Regions from separate parts of the Clostridium sardiniense genome, predicted to be linked through region 2. Evidence: riboswitches for the same ligand, from Rfam matches in the RefSeq annotation. Region 2 holds a riboswitch; each other region holds the start of a gene.

Evidence for each region. Region 2 has a riboswitch for cyclic di-GMP ahead of K5V21_RS17765 (BsaA family SipW-dependent biofilm matrix protein). Riboswitches for the same ligand answer to the same signal wherever they lie in the genome.
Region 1: it holds a riboswitch for cyclic di-GMP, as region 2 does, so the genes downstream of both, K5V21_RS00915 (SpaA isopeptide-forming pilin-related protein) here and K5V21_RS17765 (BsaA family SipW-dependent biofilm matrix protein) in region 2, are expected to answer to the same signal.
Region 3: it holds a riboswitch for cyclic di-GMP, as region 2 does, so the genes downstream of both, K5V21_RS04265 (flagellar basal body protein) here and K5V21_RS17765 (BsaA family SipW-dependent biofilm matrix protein) in region 2, are expected to answer to the same signal.

What each region holds. Positions count from the first base shown of each region.
Region 1 covers NZ_JAIKTU010000001.1:221,269-229,085, forward strand. Annotated here, with positions in the region: gene K5V21_RS00905 (PRD domain-containing protein) at 1-1,213, shown strand, start outside; gene K5V21_RS00910 (catalase) at 1,701-3,203, shown strand; cyclic di-GMP riboswitch class II at 3,767-3,850, shown strand; cyclic di-GMP riboswitch class II at 3,984-4,067, shown strand; cyclic di-GMP riboswitch class II at 4,203-4,286, shown strand; gene K5V21_RS00915 (SpaA isopeptide-forming pilin-related protein) at 4,487-7,817, shown strand, end outside.
Region 2 covers NZ_JAIKTU010000020.1:31,917-39,733, forward strand. Annotated here, with positions in the region: gene K5V21_RS17750 (hypothetical protein) at 1-463, opposite strand, end outside; gene K5V21_RS17755 (BsaA family SipW-dependent biofilm matrix protein) at 483-1,106, opposite strand; gene K5V21_RS17760 (hypothetical protein) at 1,135-1,842, opposite strand; gene K5V21_RS17765 (BsaA family SipW-dependent biofilm matrix protein) at 1,866-2,576, opposite strand; cyclic di-GMP riboswitch class II at 2,664-2,747, opposite strand; cyclic di-GMP riboswitch class II at 2,793-2,876, opposite strand; gene K5V21_RS17770 (signal peptidase I) at 3,064-3,573, opposite strand; gene K5V21_RS17775 (gamma-glutamylcyclotransferase family protein) at 3,813-4,217, opposite strand; gene pcp (pyroglutamyl-peptidase I) at 4,211-4,852, opposite strand; gene K5V21_RS17785 (DUF979 domain-containing protein) at 4,931-5,863, opposite strand; gene K5V21_RS17790 (DUF969 domain-containing protein) at 5,891-6,553, opposite strand; gene K5V21_RS17795 (nucleoside 2-deoxyribosyltransferase) at 6,826-7,257, shown strand; gene K5V21_RS17800 (hypothetical protein) at 7,304-7,615, opposite strand; gene K5V21_RS17805 (radical SAM protein) at 7,811-7,817, opposite strand, start outside.
Region 3 covers NZ_JAIKTU010000003.1:169,794-177,610, reverse strand. Annotated here, with positions in the region: gene fliD (flagellar filament capping protein FliD) at 1-160, shown strand, start outside; gene K5V21_RS04280 (hypothetical protein) at 172-495, shown strand; gene K5V21_RS19500 (flagellin N-terminal helical domain-containing protein) at 594-1,754, shown strand; gene flgL (flagellar hook-associated protein FlgL) at 1,841-2,989, shown strand; cyclic di-GMP riboswitch class I at 3,269-3,351, shown strand; gene K5V21_RS04265 (flagellar basal body protein) at 3,525-3,848, shown strand; gene flgC (flagellar basal body rod protein FlgC) at 3,854-4,258, shown strand; gene fliE (flagellar hook-basal body complex protein FliE) at 4,271-4,570, shown strand; gene fliF (flagellar basal-body MS-ring/collar protein FliF) at 4,596-6,134, shown strand; gene fliG (flagellar motor switch protein FliG) at 6,147-7,202, shown strand; gene K5V21_RS04240 (FliH/SctL family protein) at 7,195-7,817, shown strand, end outside.

The DNA of each region.
Region 1 (7,817 bases), on a different contig from region 2:
ATCTAAAGAATACATAATGGTAAATAAGCTTACCTTAAATATTAAAAATAATATGGAGTGTGACATAGGTTTTAATACTAAGCTTTTTATAACACTATATATTTTAATTACAATGAAAAATAATAATTTAAAGGTGAATGCCTTAATAATTGCTCATGGGTATTCAACTGCAAGTAGTATTGCAAGTACAGTAAATCAATACTTTGGAGAGTTTATATTTAATACATTTGATATACCTATAAATATGCCAAAGGAAGAGATTGTACGAATAATAAAGGAATATATAAAATCAGTAGATAATGAGGAAGATACAATAGTTTTAGTTGATATGGAATCGCTACTGTCTATCGCTAGTGATTTAGAGGATATAGTACAGGGGGATATTGGAGTTATAAATAATATAACAACAAATGTTGCTATAAATATTGCAGAGAAGATGATAGATGGGAAAGGCATACCAGATATAATTGACTACATAAAAAAAGAAGAAAAGTCAAAATGTAGACTTATTAAAGGTAAAAAGAAAAAGAAAGCTATACTTACAACATGTATTTCTGGAATAGGTACTTCTGTAAAAATAAAAGAATTACTTTTAAAGTGTATAGGGGATGTAGATATCGATATAATCCCTTATGAATATGGAAGTCTAGCTAATAAAGGAATTGATGATGAAATTTTTTCGAAGTATGATGTAAAGCTTATAATAAGTACAACCAATCTGAAAATAGACGGTATAAACTGCATCTTATTAGAAAGTCTAATAAATTCTGATTCAGATAGAAAGCTTGAAAAATTATTATTAGAGTTTTTGGATAAAGAGCATATTAAGATTATAAGAAGAGACATTGCAAAGATGTTCTCACTTCAAAATATAATAAATCAATTAACTATATTAAATCCAAATAAGATAATAAATGAAGTTGATATAATAATAAGTAAAATGGAAAGAAAGTTTAAAAAAGTATTTTCATTAGATCTTAGGATGCTTTTATATATTCATATAAGCGTTATGATAGAGAGGCTTATATTAAATCAAGGAATGGTCTTTGAAGAAGATGATAGGAAGTATGTTAAGAATAATAAAAAGATTATAGAAGTCATAGAAGATAGCTTTAAAGATACTGCAAAAGAATATAATTTTTACTTAACAACTAAAGAAATTCAAATCGTTCAAGAAATAATAGAAAGTAGATTAGGGAAGATAAAAGTTTAATATTTAAATAAAAAAGAAGTGAGCCATATGGCTCACTTCTTTTTTGAAGAATTTAAGCTGTATCTTATCTTTATAAAAATGATACTTTTATTTTAATATAAATTAATGAAAATCCTATTAACAAAATATTTGTTTTTGCTTAAGAATATATTAAACAATTCTGACTTTGAAATTTTTATTATAATTATAAATGGAGTTAAATTCATGAATGAAAATTCTAAATATATTATTGGTGAATTTGTGAAGTTGTATTCAAAATTGATATTATTTTATAAACGTAGTGGTAATGCGGAGTGAGACGTATTATTGTGAAGCTTTATTCTTTGAAATATTAATTATTATTGAAATACTGATTCTTATATTGATTTTAGAAAGTTGCGGGAGTATACTATTAACAAATAATAATTATTAATTAATATTAAAGGTTTGAGATTTATTAGCTAATGAATTTGTAGTATTGAATTTATACAGATGAGGAGATAAGGTTATGGATGAAAAAAATATACTTTCTACTGCTGCTGGCGCTCCAGTGGGAAATGATAATCAATCACTTTCAACAGATGAAGGATATGTTGGTATACAAGATAGCGAGTTAATTGAAAAACTTGCTCATTTCACAAGAGAAAGAATTCCAGAAAGAGTTGTTCATGCAAAGGCTGCTGGAGCACATGGATATTTTGAGGTTACAAATGATGTATCAAAATATACAAAAGCTAAATTCTTATCAGAAGTAGGTAAGAAAACAGAAGTACTTGCAAGAATATCAACAGTTGGTGGTGAATCAGGTACAGCTGACACTGCAAGAGATCCAAGAGGGTTTGCTTTAAAATTTTATACTGAAGACGGGAATTATGATATGGTTGGAAACAATACACCTGTTTTCTTCATTAGAGATGCTATAAAGTTCCCAGATTTCGTACACACTCAAAAGAGAAATCCACAAACTCATTTAAAAGATGCAAATATGTACTGGGATTTCTTATCACTTACTCCAGAATCAATACATCAGGTAGTTTATATGTTTACAGATAGTGGGACACCAAAAGATATAAGACATATAAATGGATTTTCAAGTCATGCATACATGTGGTATAACGAAAAGAACGAGTATGTATGGGTTAAATATACATTTAAAACTGACCAAGGAAGAGAAAATCTTACTGTTGAAGAAGCAGAAGAATTAGCTAGTAAAAACCCTGATAGCACTATATCAGATCTTTTTGAGAATATAGAGAAAGGAAATTTCCCAAGCTGGACTGTATATGTTCAAATAATGACACCAGAACAAGCTGAAAAATATGAGTTTGACCCATTTGATGTTACAAAGGTTTGGTATCATAAGGATTTCCCACTAATTCCATTTGGGAAATTAGTTCTAAATAGAAATCCAGAAAATTATTTTGAAGAAATTGAACAAGCAGCCTTTTCTCCAAGTAATTTTGTTCCAGGAATAGCAGCTTCACCAGATAAGTTGTTACAAGGTAGATTATTTGCATATAAGGATGCCCAAAGATACAGACTTGGTACTAATCATGATCAATTACCAGTCAATGCTCCAAAATCTAATGTTAATACAAAACAAAGAGATGGACAAATGAATTTAAATAATGGTGGATCAAGACCAAACTATTTCCCAAATTCATTTGAAGATATATCCACAGATGAGAAATATAATCCACCAGCAGTAGATGTAAGTGGTATATTAGCAAAGCATAAACTAGATGTAGAAGATATAGATTTTGTTCAACCAGGAGAATTCTATAGAAGAGTTCTTAAACCACAAGAAAAAATTAACTTAGTTCATAATATTGTATTACATCTTGGTAAAGCTGTTGAAAACATTCAATATAGGCAAGTAGCTTTATTCTATAAAGTTGATGTTGAACTTGGAACTAAAGTAGCAGAACAATTAAAATTAGATGTTAATAGAGTGAAAGATCTTGCAGAAATGTCTCAAGAAGATAGGGTGAAAGCAACTTTAAATTATTAATAAAAAAGTCAGTTTAAGTTTTAGCTGATTTAAGCCTGTAGATAGAAGGACTTTTTCTTTTAGGAAAAAGTCCTTTTAATATTTTATATAATTAATTTTAAAGTATATCAGTATAATATTTGATTTATATTACCAAAGTTTATTTTGATTGTAAGACATAAGAAAGGTTACTTTGTTGGTATGAAGTAGATGGTTTGGATATTTAGTTCTATAATTAATAGATAATTAATTAATATAAATTATCAACTAATATTAAATAAATTTTAACGAAAATAAAATTCAAAATATAAATGGTGGATTATTATGGAAGAAATTTGAATAAATTATTAATAACTGATTTTATGTATTGAGGTCAAATTTGTATAGTGTTAGAATTGGTTTTAACAAAATGAGTAGATTTCATTATGTTAATAAAATCTATAAACTGAAGAATTATACTCTGTATATTTACATTTTATATATAGAGTTTGTATTGTAACTGACTAATTTATTTAAATTAATACTTAGAAATATAAATTAGTCTTTTTTTATGCAGAAATGAACTAAATAATAAAAATTGAATAACCATATTTAGGAACTGTGAGATACATTCTGTATTTGGGCACTTGGAATGTATGGAGTTGGTAGTGCAACCGACTAATTTATTTTTTAATTACTGTTATAGAAATTTTTATACCAATTATTTTTTAATATTGGGATAGAGCTTTTTATACAAATTAAATATAAGTTAGTCTTTTTTTATACAAAAATTAACTAATTATATAATAAAAAATTGAATAACACATATTTAGGAACTGTGAAATACATTCTGTATTTGGGCACTTGGAATGTATGGAGTTGGTAGTGCAACCGACTAATTTATTTTTTAATTACTGTTATAAAACTTTTTATGCCAATTATTTTTTTAATACTAGCATAGAACTTTTTATACAAATTAAATATAAGTTAGTCTTTTTTTATGCATAAATGAGCTAATTATATAATGAAAAAATTGAATAACACATATTTAGGAACTATGAAATACATTCTGTATTTGGGCACTTGGAATGTATGGAGTTAGTAGTGCAACCGACTAATTTATTTTTTAATTACTGCTATAGAACTTTCTATACAAATTAAATATAAATTAGTCTTTTTTTATGCAAATAGAATGAAATGAACAACAGGAATTTGTTAAACTAAAAAATTTTAGAAAGGACTGATAATGAAAGGATTATTTAAGAATAAGTGAAGGAGAAATTATCTTATGGGAATTTTAAGAAAATTTAAAAAGGAGGGATTATATGAGTCATAAGAGAAAAGAGTTTTTTGCATTTCTTGCTATAGTAGTGGTAGTTAATATGATTACTAGTATGTTTTTACCTACTGCATCAGTTTTGGCAGCAACAACTTCAAAAGGTAACTCTAATATAGAAGTTAAGATAACTAGTGATAAAAAGACTGTAGAATCAGGCAATCAGATTACATTTAATCTAGAATATAAAGTTGTTGGTGGACAGGGTTCTATAAAAGAGGGGGATGTTTTAGAGTTTAAACTACCTGATGAATTTAGTAATATAAAACCTAAATATCCACCAGAACATTTTAAAGATGTAGAGGTACATGGAACTACTGTAAGAGCTATATTTAGTAAAGGAGTAGAAACAGCTATTGCTGGATATATGTCAATAGTAGCAACTGCAAAAAATGTAAATAATAATACTCCAGCTAGAGTTGAAGTAAATGTAAATGGTACAACACAATACTTAGATGTAGAAGTAACACCTAAACCAGAAGATCCAAATACAGATCCAAATCCAAATCCGAATCCAGCAGATAGGCAGTTATTAAAGAGTGTTGAAAATGCTATTGGTTGGGAAGGAAATAAAATGTTAGCTAATATAGCAAAACCAGTGGTTGGAAAAAGTACAAAGTATACTATATATATAAATGAAAAATATGCACCAATGCATAATGTATCCTTAGATGATACTATGCCAGAAGGTACAGAGCTTTTAAAGGATTCTATAAAAATTTATGAAATACCATATGGTGGATCAGCAAAAGATGTAACTAAGGATATGATAAATAAGATGAATATAAGTTCTAATAGATTATATTTATACTTAGATTACACAGATAAACAATACAGAATAGAGTATTCTGCAAAGTATAATACTGAGTATCCTCAATATATAAATACAGCTAAGCTTTCACAATATGGAAAAGATACTATAAATAGTTCAACAATAGTTAAACCTATAGTTGATGATAGGATGATTAGTAAAAGCTATAGAAGTGAAAATGAAATTAAAGATAAGGATGGAAGGTCCACATTTGTTGTAAGTAAGATAGGAGACAGTGTAGATTATACAGTTGATGTAAATCCTAATAATGCTAGTATAAAAAATGCAATATTTGAAGATAACTTCCCAAAAGGAATGCAGCTTGTTGATGGCAGCGTACAGGTTGGAGAAAAAGATATAAGTGGAAACTTTAAATGGATAACAGATAGTATTAAAGGTAATATAAGTACAACCAATAACAAAATGACTATAAATCTTGGAGACACAAACAAGCACTATTATATATACTACAAACTTAAAGTAACTGATAGATATAAAGAATATAACAATAATGCAAAAATATCTTATGATGGAACATCACAGGAAGTAAATTCAGAAATTAATTATGAGATGAATGCAGGTGCAATAAATGCACAAAAATTAGTTGATAAAACAGAGATTAAAAAGGGTGACGATCAGATAGTTACTTATACAATAAACTTTGATTGTTATGGATATTTTAATCAAAATTATTTAAGTTTAGTTGATAATTTAGATAGTAGATTAAAGATTGTAGGAGTTGAGGTACCAAAGGAATTTACAGCAAAAGTAGCAGATGGAAACAAAGTTACTGTAGTAAATGATAAAGGTTCAATAGACTATGGACAAAAGCTTCAAGTAAAGATAAAAGCTGATTTTAGTAATATACCAGATGGAACAACGATAAGAAATGTAGCTAAAATAGATAAAGCTACAACAAATGAAGTTACTACTAAAAAAGGATATGTTTTTGAAGTTAGGAAGATTGATAGTTATACAAAAGAAGCTTTAAAAGGAGCAAAATTTGAACTTTTAGATAGCAATAAAAATTTAATTGATACTGTAACAAGTGACTCAGAGGGAAATATAAAGCATAACGTTGATGCTCCAGGAGATTATTATCTTAAAGAAGTAGAAGCTCCAAAGGGATATGTTTTAGATACTTCAGAAAAGAAATTTACTATAAAAGATAGTGATATAGGAACAGTTGTTAATATAGGAAATTTAGAAAATAACATAAAGACTGGATCAGTAAATCTTACTAAAGAAGATAGTGAGACAGCTCAAAAGTTAGAAGGAGCAGAATTTAAGTTATATTCTAAGGATGATAAAGAAATAGGAACATATACAACAAATAAAGATGGCTCAATAGAAGTAAAAGACTTAAGACCAGGGAGTTATTATTTTCTTGAAACAAAAGCACCAGAAGGTTATGACATAGATAACTCAAAGCATGAGTTTACAATTGCTTTAGGGGGAACAGAGACTCCTATAAACTTAGTGGTAAAAAATAACATTAAAAAAGGCGAGGCTGTACTAATTAAAGAGGATGCAGATACTGGAGAAAAACTTCAAGGTGCTGTATACGGACTTTATGATTCATCAGATAAGCTTATAGAACAAATAACAACTGATGAAAATGGTAAAGCTATGGTAAGTAGTAAGCTAAGACCAGGAACCTATTACTTTAAAGAAATAACAGCACCAAAGGGATACAACCTAAGTGATGAGAAAATACCTGTTGAGATAAGAACAGGAGGAATTGCAAATCCAGAGAAAGTAATTGCAAAAGATTCAATAATGCTAGGATCTGTAAAACTTATAAAGGTTGATAGCAAAACAGGTGGAAAACTTAAAGGTGCAGTATATGGAATATATGATGCAGATAATAACTTAGTAGATAAGGTTACAACAGGTGATAATGGAGAAGTAACAACTACTGATTTAAGACCAGGAAAGTATTATTTTAAAGAGATAACAGCACCAGTTGGCTATGAAGTTAATGAAGCTAAATATCCATTTGAAATAATTTTGGGACAAACATCACAGATTCAAGAAATAACAGCTAGTGATAACATAATATTAGGTTCAGTAAATCTTATTAAAGAGGATAGTGAAACATCTCAGAAGTTAGGTGGAGCAGAGTTTGATTTATATAAGGTAAATAATGATTCTACTAATGGATTAGTTAGATTAATAAAATCACTATTTAAATCAAATGATGAGAAGATAGGAACATATACTACAGATGAAAATGGACAAATATCAGTAAAAGATTTAAGACCAGGAAACTATTATTTTGTTGAAACAAAAGCACCAGAAGGATATGAATTAGATAATTCAAAGCATGAATTTGAGGTGGTTTTAGGTAAAGCAGAAAATGCTATACAACTAGTAGCTAAAAATAATATTAAAAAAGGTGAAGCTATCTTAGTTAAGGAAGATAGTAAAACAGGAGAAAAGCTACAAGGTGCTATATATGGGCTTTACGACTCATCAGATAAACTTATAGAACAGATAACAACTGATG
Region 2 (7,817 bases):
TTAAGACCTGTGGTAAATTATAAGGCTTAGTGTCGCCTTTATTGCTTCCCTCGAACCACCTCTCTAAGTTTCTGTAATCTATAGTGTAATTATTATTATTTTCCATCATAAATTTTGTCCTTAAAGTTGCTCCAGTATTAGCAGGCTCATTAGTGTAGTACCACCCACCCAAATAATGTTTTCGAACCTCTTTAGCATTTTGTGGACTATTTAATATATTTTGATTGTTAAATATATTCTCAAAATAATCTGCTGATATTCCATATCTATTATAATCATTATAATTCGTTGAATTTACTCTACTCATATCATTCTTCGTCCATCTTAGTGGAATCTCTATAATTCCACTTGTATCATTACTGACTAATTTATTTCTATTTGCATTTGCAGCTTGCGGAACAATATAGTTTATAATCATAAAGACAGAAAGCATTACAACTAAAAGTTTATTAATCTTTTTCATATCTACTCCCTCCCCTTACTTACTTTACGTATCCATCAATTATCTCATCTAATTTATCCATCGTCTTATCTGATATTGTGTTATTTATATTCCACTCTTTTCTTAATGCCTCTTTATTTACTTGTATAGCTTCTGAGCTAACATTTACGGAGAAATTCCTATTTTTAAAACTTTCTATATCTTCTTGTGATATATTATTTTTTAATGATATAGACTTTAACAAATCACTAGTACTCTCTCCAGGATTTAATATTTTATTGTAATAATAATAACCATCGTTATCTTTTATCCAATCTTCTTTCCATGTGTTTGAAAAGTTTAATTGCACCTGATTTGATGCTGATGTTGTAAGTTTAGTTACTTTTCCGTTCTCATCTTTTTCTTCGTCCCATTGAGGATTTATTATAACTCTAACTATTACAGGATTTTTTCCTGTATTTTTTATAGATACAACCTTTTTAATCTCCTCATTACGTGATACATCTTTAGCTGAATCTTTATCGAAGTTTTCATTAATTTCTGTGCTTATACTTCCTATTGTAAATTTATTCTTTTTACTTTCTTTACTTGAAAAGTATGCTAATGAAGCAACTGTAGTTGTAAATAAAAGAATTATCCCTAATGTTAATCCTACTTTTTTCATTTTCTACACTCCATTTAATAGTATTTTACTAATAATTTTTATATTTTTTCTTTTTTATAATTAAAAATATTCCTATTCCAATAAGCACACAAGCAAGTCCATATCCGCATATTCCTACATATCCAGTCCTTGGAAGTATATTCTTTACATTGTTTATAGTATTAGAAATATCATTTCCTAGACCACCTTCGTGGCTTTCCTCCTTGGTACTCATCACTTTATCTGGACTATCTGTCCCAATAGCTGTAAAAATCCAATCTATATCTACCTTTTTGTTCTTATACTTATTATCCGTTGCTTTCCCATCTAGAATAACTTTTGCATTTAAAAGTTTTTTCTCTCCTGGTTTGACAGTACCTAAACTTATATTATTTCTTAATCCATTTTCTCCACTTACAGTGCCATGGTATATGTTCTTACTATCATAATTTATTGAAAGATCTAATACTTGACATAAATCTACTTTTTGTTGTGCTCCTACTCTTTCGGCTTTCATAAACACTTCAAAAGGTTCTTTTAAATTATTTTCTACAGTAAGAGTCCCACTTACTGAATCACCAGGTAACATTCCCTTCTTTTCTAGAAATATATCACTGTTGTCTTTTGTATAGATAAAATGAATTCCAGTTTTATCTATTCTAATATTAGAGGGTGGCAACTCTGCTGCCACCCCATTGGTAGTTATTCCTAAAAGAAGTGAAATAAATAGTATGAAAATCTTTAAAGATTTTTTCATAATATCACTCCTTGATTATTCTATTATTTTGCTAACTTTGCTTTTGGTGCTTCTGCTGTATTGGTATCAGTATTAGCTTGTGTTTTACCTTGAATTTGAAGTGATTTTAATTTTTCTGAAACAGCTGATGGTACATCCCCCCATGCTGATGCAAATGCATCATTTGAAGCTTGAACTGATTCTGCTGTTACATCAACTGTAAATCCATTTCCTAAAGCAGATTTTTCTGTGTCACTTGCTAGAGTTACTGAGTCCAATAATCTTGGAGTACTTGATCCTGATTGTCCTTGTGGTGCTAAAACTCCTATATAATAGAAATATCCATCTCCACCATTAAACCATTGGTTTTCTGTAACACTTTTTGTTAAATTTACTTTATTTAATAATATATCATCTAAATCTGTTGAGTTTAATGCTGTATTTACTTCACCAGTAGAGGTTACCCAATTTGGTGATAACTTAACTCTTACGAATTGTCCATAATTTGCTGTACTATCTACTTGTACATCCTTATTTACAGTATCTCCTGGAATCATATTCTTAGCTTGATTTGGATCGAAGTTCTCGTTTATATCTATTCCAGCATCTCCACCCTTATCTTCTGTTCCATTAGCAATTGTGCTAAATGAGTTCTTTACTGTTTCCTTTGATGTAAAGTATGCTAATGATCCTATCGCTAATGATGCTACTACTACAACTGCTGCAATTACACTCAATATTTTCTTCTTTTTCATTTGTTACTTCCCCCTATATTGGATTTTTTTTAAATATTTAAGAATTTTTGTAAGTAAGAGCCTTAAAAAAGGACTAATACAGTATATTTGTGAATTAGCCGGTTGCACTACTAGCTCCATATATTCCAAGTGCCCAAATATAGAACATACTTCAAAGCATCTATATTAAATTAATTTTAAACATAAAAAAAACTAATCTATATTTTATCCTTAATAATATAAATTAGTCGGTTGCACTACTAGCTCCATATACTCCAAGTGCCCACATACAGAATATATTTCAAAGCTCCTATATTTTTTATTTTAATAATCTTTCGTTAATTTCATTATAGATATTATCATTTGATATAAAAGAGAGTCAATATGTTTTACACAACCTTTACTAAGTATACATATCATTAATATTTGTTTTAATTTATATATATTTATCAAAATAAAAAAGAAATATAGTAAATATATCTATACTTCTTTTAATATTTTTATATAATTATTTTTTTCTTCCAACTAAGAATGATAGTCCAAATAAAGCTAATATCACAACTAATATTAGAACTAAGTTCTTTTGAACAAACTGAGAAACTTTTCCGAGATAAGGTATGTGGAACATAACCTTTCCTATAACTTGATTTTTCTGAACACTTATTGGATCCACTACATTATTAGCATCACCTTTTGTTATAAATTCTTCTCCATTATTTATAACCTGATTAACTCTATGAGTAGTAATTGTATTGCTATTTCTTCCTGTAAAAGTTATTACATCCCCTACATTTATTTCTTGATCCGTTCCATCTTTTACAACTACTAAGCTACCTGGATTTATAGTAGGTTCCATACTCCCTGTTAATATGTAATATGAGCTATATCCTAATATACTTGGATGTTTTCCTTCTTTTGATCCTATTATATTTATTCCAGCTAAAAATATAACAGCTATTATAAATAAATAAAATATACAATTTCCTATGACTGCTAAAGAACTCTTTCTCTTCTTCATATCTTTACCCCTTTTATCTTATGATTTTATCTTAATATTCATTTATTAGTCCTTCTTTAGTCTATATACATTACTATTTATTGTCAATTCTCTTTACAAATTGTTAAACAACCATACCTTGATTACAAGTAGAAGTTAATTATATTATTAAATTTATTTTTCTTTGACCCTTATTCATATTTAATTATGAAAAAGCAGTTTAGTACGACCATCATACTAAACTGCTTCATATATTTATATTATCTATTTACCCAGTCCCCACTGCTAACTTTAAGGAGCTTATCTATTCTGTTCCTATCAGCTTCCTTATTATATCTGTAGAAATATGCTTTTTCTTTAGCACCATTCTCTAAAGAAACATCCACTATTTCTCTTATATATTCTGAATTTTTATCCTCTTCATTATAATTCTCTAGCCCATCTAATTCTCTCAATGTCTTCTTAAAATCTTTAAGTTCCATTAATTCTCCAACAACCTTACTGTCCCCACAGATAGCTGCTGGATATCCCTTATTTTCTATATGAAACAATTCCCCACAAACTGTTCCACTTTCTGACCCTTTAACCTTACCCTTAAGTAACTTCTCATAGTTGAACATCCCACTTCTAAGGCTTCCATACACAAACACTTTTTCTGTTAGCATATTTCTCCACCTATCGCTTTTATATCTTCATTGTATATAGTACATGCTTCTATTGATAATTCTATCCCCTTTATTATCTCCTCTAATGACATAAATGGTGTATTCTTTTTGTCTATTACTTGAGATGTTACATAAGGGATGTGAATAAAACCACCCTTAATATTTGGATACTTCTTATCAATCATATATAAAATCCCATACATTACATGATTACATACAAAAGTTCCTGCTGTATTTGAAAGTGTACTTGGTATTCCATTCTCATTTAAGTGCTTAACCATTCCCTTTACTGGTAAGCTTGAGAAATATGCTGCCTTTCCATCTTCTCTTATTGGTTCATCAACTGGTTGATTACCTTCATTGTCTTTAATTCTAAAATCATTAATATTAATTGCCACTCTCTCTGGAGTTATATCAAATCTTCCTCCAGCCTGACCTATTGATATAACAATATCTGGCTTATGCTCTTCTATTGCTTTTTCTATTGCACTTAGTGATTTTTCATAAACAGTTGGTATTATAAGCTTTATTACTTCTGCACCATTTACATTTTCACTAACTCTCATAACTGCTTCTTGCGCTGGATTTATTTTTTCTCCTCCAAAGGGATCAAATCCTGTTAATAATACTTTCATCAATAACTCCTCCTTTGTTTTTCTAAAATTGTACTCTTAAATTGTTTCATAAAAAATTCTTTTTATTAGAACAATTTATTAAAATGCTAAGAAATACATTGCAAATATGTGTAAAACCAATAACACTATTGCTGCTGGTGCTTGATATTTTATTACTTCATACTGATTCTTACATTCTAATAATGCTGATGGTACTATGTTAAAGTTTGCTGCCATTGGTGTTAAAAGTGTTCCGCAATATCCAGCTGTAAGTGCAAGTGCTCCAACTACTGCTGGATTTCCACCTTGTGCAAGTACAAAAGGTACTCCAATTCCAGCTGTAATTACTGAAAAGGCTGCAAATCCATTACCCATAACCATTGTAAATAGTGCCATTCCTAGTACATATGCTACAACTCCAAAGAATCTATTATCTTGAGGTACCACACCTGATATATATTGTGATATAACTTCGCCAACTCCAGCTTGTGTAAATAATGCACCTAACGCAACTAATAATTGTGGTAACATACTTGTTGGACCCATTTGATGAAGAAGTCTAGCTCCATCATTTACAGCTTCTTTAGGCTTAGCCTTAGTTATTGCAAATGCTGCTATCATAGCTGCTATTGCTCCTACCCCTATAGCAAATTGTGATGAATTTTTAAAATCTGTAAGTATCATTGCAACTGCAACTGCTGCAAATGCTAAAACCAATGACGGAATAAATACCTTGCTCTTTACTCTTTCAGAGGCTCTTTGTCCTTCTTCTTCTGTCGCCATATCATACTTTGCAAAAACAACTTGTTTTGAAAGTGTTAAAAGACTTGATAATACTAATATTCCACCAACTACATTTGCAGGCAACATCTTACCAAATATAAATGGTAATGATATCATAGCCCAAAAGGCTGCTGTAAAATATCTTTTATTTGAATCTATTGTTTTAAATGATTTATATGCTATTACTAACATAAGTAAACCCATTAATACATAGAAAATTTCTAACGCTATATCTATAAATCCTTGCATATCTTATCCTCCCATCCTACGTATAAATTACTTACCGTACTTCTTTTTCATCTTCTTATCATATAAATGATTTTGTAATGCTGAAATTAAGAATGCTACTACTGCCATTATTATACTAGCCTTTGCTATACTTAAAGCTGTAACATTGTATCCAAATTCAGTTAATGTACTTGATATTAAAAGCACGCCTGAACTTCCAGCAAAAAGATTTTGTCCAAAGAAGTTTCCATAATTTTCAGATGCTGCTGATAATGCCTTTATCTTTTCTACATCTTTTTCTTCTATTTCCCCATACTTACTATTTGCAGCTGCTTGAGCCATTGGATTAACTATTGGTCTAACAAATTGGGGATGTCCACTTATTCTTATTGAAAGTGCTCCAGTGATTTCTCTAATTAATGTATAAGCACTTAAAACTCCTCCTGTTGTAAGTTTCCCTAACTTTTTCACTAAATAGATTGCTCTTTGTCTTAATCCATATCTTTCTAATACTCCTATAACAGGTAATGTTAATATAAACAATGAAACTGCTCTATTTGCTACAAAGGATTGTCCAAGTACAGTTAAAATTTCATTTAAATCCATTCCTGCAACTAATCCAGTTGCAAGTCCTGCTACTAAAACTGTAAATAAGGTTTCTACCTTAAACGTAAAACCTAATATTACAATTAAAACTCCAATTAACTTAATCATTAGTTACTCTCACTCCCATCTACTGTTCTACTAATCTACTTTTCTGTTTTTTCAAAAAATTTAATTAATTTATATCTTGTTTAAAATAATATATCATTTTATTTACATTTTCAATATATTTTTAATATTCTATTCATATATTGTCATAATTTATTACACTTAGTGTAAAATCAAATCTATAGTAAAGCATATGTTTATAATTCTAGTATTTTTATTTATAATATAAATTGACTAAAATTAATTAAATAATTTGACTTGGAGGAATATTAATGAAAAAAGTATATTTAGCTAGCCCATTCTTTAACGATGCTGAACTTGATAGAATGAAAAGTGTCCTTAAGGTTTTAAGAGAAGAAAAGGGCTTTGATGTTTTTGCGCCATATGAATTAAAAAGTGATTTAGAATTCGGATCATTAGAATGGAGACATGAAACTTTTAAAGCAGATACTGATAATATAAAAGAGGCTGATGTAGTTGTTGCAATTATAAGTAATGGTAACTATTCTGATAGTGGAACTGCATGGGAATGTGGATATTCATACGCAATCGGTAAGCCTGTTATTATTGTTAACTTAACAGAAAATCCAGTAAACTTAATGATAAGCGATAGTCTACATGCTTATATAGATTCTATAGATGCACTTAGAGCTTATGATTTTGAATCACTAGAAACAAGTACTTATATAGGGAAAGTATTCTAAAAAAATACACCACTTAAATTTAAGTGGTGTATTTTTTACATTTCAACTATTCTTCTTTATTTTTATCTATGTTTCTATATCTCCTTAATCTGTTATTACAAATTTCTCTATCTTCATCATCAAATATATTCTTATACTTCTTATCTAATATTAATCTTTCTAAAGATAATTCTTCCTTATTAGAACTAATTAAAATTTCTAGCCCATTATCATCATCATCTCTAATTAATGATTTAGCTGCATAAAGTGCACCTTTAACATTAATTTTTTGAAGCATATTATCCAATTTATAACCACACTGTAAATCTACTTCCTTATATATCTTTAGCATGTCCCCATATAATTCAAAACTGTTCATAGCTTCCTCCATAATTACTTTAATTTACTATAATATTAAGTATACATTATAACTGAACTTCTTAAAATAATAAAAATTAAGAATTATTTAACAAAGTCTAAGAATTATCTACCAAATATAAAAGAATTATCTAAATGCTATCCCTTTATAACCCTTAGATAATTCTTTATTAAAATATAATTTATTTATTGAATTCTAGCCT
Region 3 (7,817 bases), on a different contig from region 2:
TAATCTTTATTCTAAACAAATAAGAAAACAGGAAATTTATATAAAAGAATTAAAGACTAAGATGCAAGAAAAAGAGGAAAAACTCTATAAAAAATTTGCAGTTTTAGAATCAAATATGAGTAAAATTAATGCACAGATAAGTTATCTTATGAATTCATAGGAGTTTTTAATATGATAAATTTATATAAAAATATTTCATTAAATATAATAAAAATTTTAAATGAAGATGACATAGATGATGGTAAGCTAGAGCATAACATAGAAAAAAGACAAGAGGTTATTAATAGCTTAGATGAGCGGGAGTTAGAAGATTTTAAGAAGCATTATAAGGATTCTCAATTGATACAATTAGATAATAAAATAAAAATTTTATTAGAAAAGAAGATTATAGAAGTTAGGAAAGAATTGAATTCATATAAAACTAAAAGAAGTATAAATACTATCTATGTAAATATGAATAAAAATAATTTAAATATTTTTTCAAGAAAAGTATAAAGTAATAAATTTATTTTCCGATATATATAAGGTAAGGCCAATAGGCTTATATAAAAAGACAAGGATGTCAAAATAAGATACTAAGGAGAGTGCAAAAAATGAGAATTAATACAAATATGAATGCTATGACAGCATTAAACTCAATGAACAAAAACACAAACTTAGCTGGAGCAGCTATGGGAAAAATATCTTCAGGATTAAGAATAAACAAAGCTGGAGATGACGCAGCAGGACTAGCAATATCTGAAAAGATGAGAAGCCAAATTAGAGGATTAGATCAAGCATCTAGAAATACTCAAGATGGTGTATCTTTAATTCAAACAGCAGAAGGTGCAACAGAAGAAATCGGAAATATCACTCAAAGAATGAGAGAACTTTCAGTTCAAGCATCTAATGAAACAAACTCAGGTTCAGATAGATCAAAGATTGTTGAAGAATTAAATCAATTACATAGTGAAATAGACAGAATTGCAGATTCAACTCAATTTAATGGTAAGAACTTATTAAATGGAACAACAAAGATTGGTACTGTTGGAACATTTACTACAGATGCTGGTTATACTATAGAAGGATTAGACGGAATTTCTACTAAAGATGATATTAAATTAACTTTAACAAACGGAGCAGGTGCTAATCAAACTAACGTTACTATAAAAGTAGATGGAAAAACTTTCACAGCAACAGATGTTACTATGACAGGGGCAAAAGGAACACTTGATGCTAATAAAGTTATAACATTAAAGAACGGAAGTAGCAGTATTACATTTAAAGTAGACAAAGCAATAACAACTGCTACTACAGATTCTAAAATCGGAGAAACAAAAGTAAGTGATGTTCTTGGAGGAAAAGTTGACTTACAAGTTGGAGCTAATGAAGGACAACAATTATTAGTTCAAATTAATAACTTAGGAACAGAATCATTAGGAATAGCAAAAGCAGATATAGATGCAATAGAAGCAGATAATGAATCAGGATGTAAAGCAGCACAAAAAATGATAACTACTTTAGATAAGGCTTTAGAAAAAGTAAATACTTCAAGAGCTAATTTTGGAGCAATGCAAAATAGATTAGAAAGTGCTCAATCAAACTTAAGTACTTCAAGTGAAAACTTAACTGCAGCTGAATCAAGAATAAGAGACGTTGATGTTGCAAAAGAAATGATGACTTTATCTAAATTCAACCTACTAACACAAGCTTCACAAGCTATGGCAGCTCAAGCTAAGAGCCAACCAGAAGGAATAATGCAATTATTAAGATAATAAATCAATAGAAACTATAGATTTATATTTTAAAATTATAAATGACAAGGATGTCAAAAAATAAATTACTAAGGAGAGTGCAAAATATGAGAATCAACACAAATATGAATGCTATGACAGCATTAAACTCAATGAACAAAAACACAAACTTAGCTGGAGCAGCTATGGGAAAAATATCTTCAGGATTAAGAATAAACAAAGCTGGAGATGACGCAGCAGGACTAGCAATATCTGAAAAGATGAGAAGCCAAATTAGAGGATTAGATCAAGCATCTAGAAATACTCAAGATGGTGTATCTTTAATTCAAACAGCAGAAGGTGCAACAGAAGAAATCGGAAACATCACTCAAAGAATGAGAGAACTTTCAGTTCAAGCATCTAATGAAACAAATTCAGGTTCAGATAGAGAAAAGATTGTTGAAGAATTAAATCAACTACATAGTGAAATAGATAGAATTGCAGATTCAACTCAATTTAATGGTAAGAACTTATTAAATGGATCAACAAAAATTGGTGATAATAAGACATTTACTACAAAGGCAGGCTATACTATAGAAGGCTTAGATGTAAGTGGAATTACAGCTAAAGGGGATATTAAATTAACAACTAAAGCTAATGGTGCTGATACAGATATTACTGTTAAAACAGATGCTGGAAATTATACATTTAAAGCTACAGGTGGTGCAGGTAAATTAAAAGCTGGAGAATATACTTTAACTAGCGCTGGTAAAACAATCACTTTTAAATTAGATACAGATGCAACAGCTGTTTTAACTGATGAAAATATTGGAGAAACAACAATAAGTGATATTATTGGAGGAAAAGTTAACCTACAAGTTGGAGCTAACGAAGGACAACAATTATTAGTTCAAATTAATAACTTAGGAACAGAATCATTAGGAATAGCAAAAGCAGATATAGATGCAATAAAAGCAGATAATGAATCAGGATGTAAAGCAGCACAAAAAATGATAACTACTTTAGATAAGGCTTTAGAAAAAGTAAATACTTCAAGAGCTAATTTTGGAGCAATGCAAAATAGATTAGAAAGTGCTCAATCAAACTTAAGTACTTCAAGTGAAAACTTAACTGCAGCTGAATCAAGAATAAGAGACGTTGACGTTGCAAAAGAAATGATGACTTTATCTAAATTCAACCTATTAACACAAGCTTCACAAGCTATGGCAGCTCAAGCTAAGAGTCAACCAGAAGGTGTAATGCAACTATTAAGATAAGATAATCTAAATATTTAAAAGGATAAGGCCTTTACGCTTTATCCTTTATTTCAGTGTGAGGTTAATAAAAATATTAGAGTATAAGAATAATAGAGTTACATAATGTGTTTATATATTTATGAAAATTATAAATTAAAAAAAGACATATAAGTAAAAATAAGGAAAAATAATGAATAGAAAAATAATGAAATATAAGAAATATAAAGAAAATATGTATAAAATTTAAATAATAAGTAGAAAAATACATAAAAGTAGTATATAATAGAATACATATCACAATTTAATAATTAGCAAAATTAGGGAAACTTAATGACGCAAAGCTATAGGGGCTAAGATCAATATTATGCCAGCCAGTTGCACTAATAAAATAAGAATATTTATCTTATTTTTTTTCTTGTTTTTTGATTTTAGGCTACTCGCGCTTTGTGAGTGGTTTTTTTTTTGCTGTTAAAAATAGTAAGAATATAAACTTTGCAATTATTAGGAAAATATATCCTAATAGTTGTGTTATTCTGAACAATAAGAGGAGGAATGTATGGAAATTTATAAACTAATTAAGACAAGCTTAGACATAGCTAAGCTAAGAGGAGAGACAATATCAAATAATATTGCTAATGTTAATACTCCAAAGTATAAAAGAAAATATGTCACATTTGAAGAAAGTCTAAATGATAAGAGTAACGAAAATAAAATTAAAATTAAGGAAGATAAATCAACAAGTATGAGATTTGATGGAAATAATGTGGATTTAGAAAGTGAAAAAGTGGATCAAGCAGCAAATACGCTTATGTATAATAGTTTAATAAGTATTACAAATATTAAATTAGCTATGGCTAAGAGTGTAATAAGTGGAAGGTAGTAAAAATGAGTATATTTAGTGGAATGAGAATAAGTGCTAGTGGATTAAGTTCTGAAAAATTAAGACTTGATGTAATATCATCAAATATTGCAAATTCGAGGGCAACTAGAACTAAAAAAGGTGGAGCATATGTAAGAAAAGTTGCTGTCTTTTCTGAAAATTATGATAATAAATTAGGTATGTTAGGTGTGAAGGCAGTTAAAATTGAAAATGATAAATCTCCACTTAAAAAAGAGTATAAGCCTAATCATCCAGATGCTGATAAAGATGGATATGTAGAGTATCCTAATGTTGATTTATTAGTTGAGATGTCTGATTTAATAACTGCATCTAGATCATATGAATCTAATGTAGACTCTTTAAATGCGCAAAAAAATATGATTTCTAAAGCTTTAGAAATAGGAAGATAGTAGGAGGATAAAATGAATATAAAACCAATAGAGGTAAATTCATTAGTAAGTGGCATTGATGTACAAAAAATAGGACATGCTAAAGAAAGTAATGGAGATTTTTCAAAAGTATTAGGTAATGCAATAAATAAAGTAAATGATCTTCAAGTAACTGCAGACAATAAGGTTGAAAGTCTAATCAAAGGTGACAATGTTAATATGCATGATGTTATGTTATCAATGCAAGAAGCACAAATATCAATGCAACTACTTATAGAAGCTAGAAATAAAGTCGTTGAAGCTTATCAAGAAGTCAATAGGATGCAATTATAAAAGTCTTTAATAAAAGGAAGATAGTATGCAAAAGAATTTAATAGATAAAATAAAGAGTTTCTTAAAAGGTTTAGGAGAAAAAATTAAAAAATTAAAAATTGGTACTAAAGTTGCCATAGGTATTGGAATAGTCACAGTAATATTAGCATTGGTGTTTACTATAAATTATAGTAGACAGAATAAATACAAGGTATTATTTTCAGGACTAGATTCTACAGATTCTGCAAATATAACAAAAGCATTAGAAGATAAAAAAGTTGATACAAAAATAGATGGAGATTCTATTCTTGTACCTAAAGATCAAGTAGATAAATTAAGAATAGAATTATCTCCAAACATAACTAATGGATCAAAAGGTTTTGAATTAATGGATGAAAGCTCAAATTTGTCTATGACAGATGAGGAGTTCCAAATAGAGAAGACTAGAATGGTACAGGGAGAGTTAGAAAAAACAATAAAGACATTTCCTGGTATAGATAATGCAAGAGTACATATAACGCAAGGAGAACAGTCTGTATTTAATGGGGAAAGTAAGGATGGAAAAGCAGCTGTTTATATTTCTTTAAAAGATGGTAGAACATTAGATAAAAATCAAATTAAATCTATAATATCATTAATTTCAGCTAGTGGTATTAATATTCCGAAGAAAAATGTAGAAGTAATAGATCAAAATATGGTTCTATTATCAGAGGGAATCTATGATGGTAATGGAAATCTTGCTAATGAAGCAGGATTAACAGGAACTAAAAATGCTGAAAAACAATTAAGTGAAGAATTAAAGAAGAGAGTAAAATCAATGCTTGAACCTATATTCGGAGTAGGTAAGGTCGAAATTGGTATAAATGCTACTTTAAATTCTAAAACTGTAGAAAAAAATGAATTAAAATTAGATCCCAAAAAAGTTATTTCATCTTCAACAAAAAGTGAAAATTCAGTAACTGATGAAGATGTTAAAGGCTCACCAGTGGACAACAATATGAATAATACCGCAAATGCAAAGTCTAATAATGATAATTCAAAAGAAGAATCAATTAAATATAAAATAGGAGAAAGTGAAACAAAAACATTAACTCCTCCAGGCGATGTAAAGCGTATTACTGCATCTATTGCAATTGACGGAAATATTTCTGATGATGTAATGACAAATGTGGAAGATATAGTTCAGACAGCTATAGGAATGGATACAAAAAGAGGCGATAGTATATCAGTTATAGGTATGAATTTTAATAAGGGTAAAGCAAATGAACTTAATCCAGAAAATTCTAAAAAGACAGGTATGACGCCTATGAAGATAGGTATAGCAACATTAGTAGTACTTGCAATATTGTTAGTAATAGGATTTATTATATTTAAGAAAAAAGGCAAGCAAAATGATTTGGAAGATACAGAAGAAATGTCAAAGGAAACAGAGTATTTTGCTAATTTATTAAAAGCAAAACAAAAAGAAACTGAATTAGATAATGATGAAGATACTGAATCAAATATTGAAGAAGAAGTTAAGAGTTTAGCAGAAAATAATCCAGATGAAATAAGTGAATTAATAAAGAGATGGCTAAATGAGTAGAGGAGGTATTAGGTGTACAAAAACGAAGAAAAAAACGAAAAAGCTTATAATTTTAAAAAAAGAAGTTCAAAAAGTATTAGTGGCCCAAAGAAAGCGGCTGTTTTACTTATGGCCTTAGGTACTGATATATCCTCTAATATATTAAAAAAGTTGTCAGATAAACAAGTACAAAAAATAGGTGTAGAAATTGCTAATATAAATAATGTTACATCTGAAGAACGTAAGTTGATATTGAAAGAATTCTTACAGGAGAGAAAAAGCAAAAACTTTTCTATAGAAGGTGGAATAGAGTATGCTAACTCCTTATTAAGGGGTGCCTTTGATGAAGGCAAGGTAACTAGACTTATGGAAGGAATAAAATATGACGCTTATACTAAAGTGTTTATTACAGCAAGAAAAGCTGATGCTAAGACAATAAAATCTTGTATTTTAGGAGAAAGTCCACAAACTATTGCCATAATACTTGCTTATATTCAACCAGAGAAATCTGCTGATATATTATCTAGTTTAGATGAAAAATTACAGCGAGAGGTTGCACATAAACTTGGAACAATTTCTAAGATATCACCTATTGTAATAAGAGCTGTAGATAATGTTTTATCTAAAAAACTTAAATCAAAGAAAACAGGTAATGTTGATGAATCAAATGGTATTGATAATCTTTTAAATATACTTTCTAAAGTTGATGGAAAAACAGAGAAGAATATTATTAATTATTTAGAAACGGAAGATAATACTCTAGCTAATGAAATTAAAGCAAGTATGTTTACTTTTGAAGATATAGTAAATCTTGATACAGTAGCAGTACAAAAAGTATTAAAGAATGTAAGTGTGAAAGATTTAGCAATAGCATTAAAGGATGCAAATGAGAATATATTAAATGTTATACTGGAAAACCAATCTAATAGAGCTTCAGATGAACTCAGAGAAGAAATTGAGTTACTTGGAAAAGTAAAGGTATCACAGGTAGATGAAGCTAAGAGAAGTATTGTAAATATAATTAGAAAGCTTGAAGATGATGGAGTTATAAATAGGATTAAGAAATCGGAGGAAGAAATTCTTGTCTAGGTTCGTTAGTATATTAAGCAGTAGAAATGTACAAGTAAAAGGTAAGGTAACTTTAAAAGAGTCTCAAGAAGGTGGATTTTTAAGTGTTGAAGAAAAGCAGATTTTAGAGAAAGAGGATATAGAGAATAAAATTCTAGAAGCAAAAAGACAATATGAAAAGGTAATTATTGAAACTGAATATAAGAAGGAGAGTCTTATTAAAGAAGCTAATGAAAGAGCTAAGGATATTGAAAAAAAAGCTTATAAATCAGGTTATGATCAAGGATTGAAAAATGGATATGAAGATGGTTATAAAGAATCTTATGAGAAAAATATAGAAAAGGCTATTTCTGAAAGCGAAAAGATAAAAGAAGAAGGATATAAGACATTATTTGAAATAAGAGAAAAAATAGCGAAATATATTAAAGAAAATAGAAGTGAAATATTAAATATTTCAATTAAAATTGCAGAGCAAGTTCTTAAAGAAAAATTTGAGGAAAGCGATTCCATGAACAATATGCTCATAAAAATAATTGGAGAATATAATCTTAAAAAAGATTTGATAATAAAAGTTAATCCTAATTATTCTGAGCAATTGGAAACAAGTATAGACAAAATGATTAATGAAGTAAAATC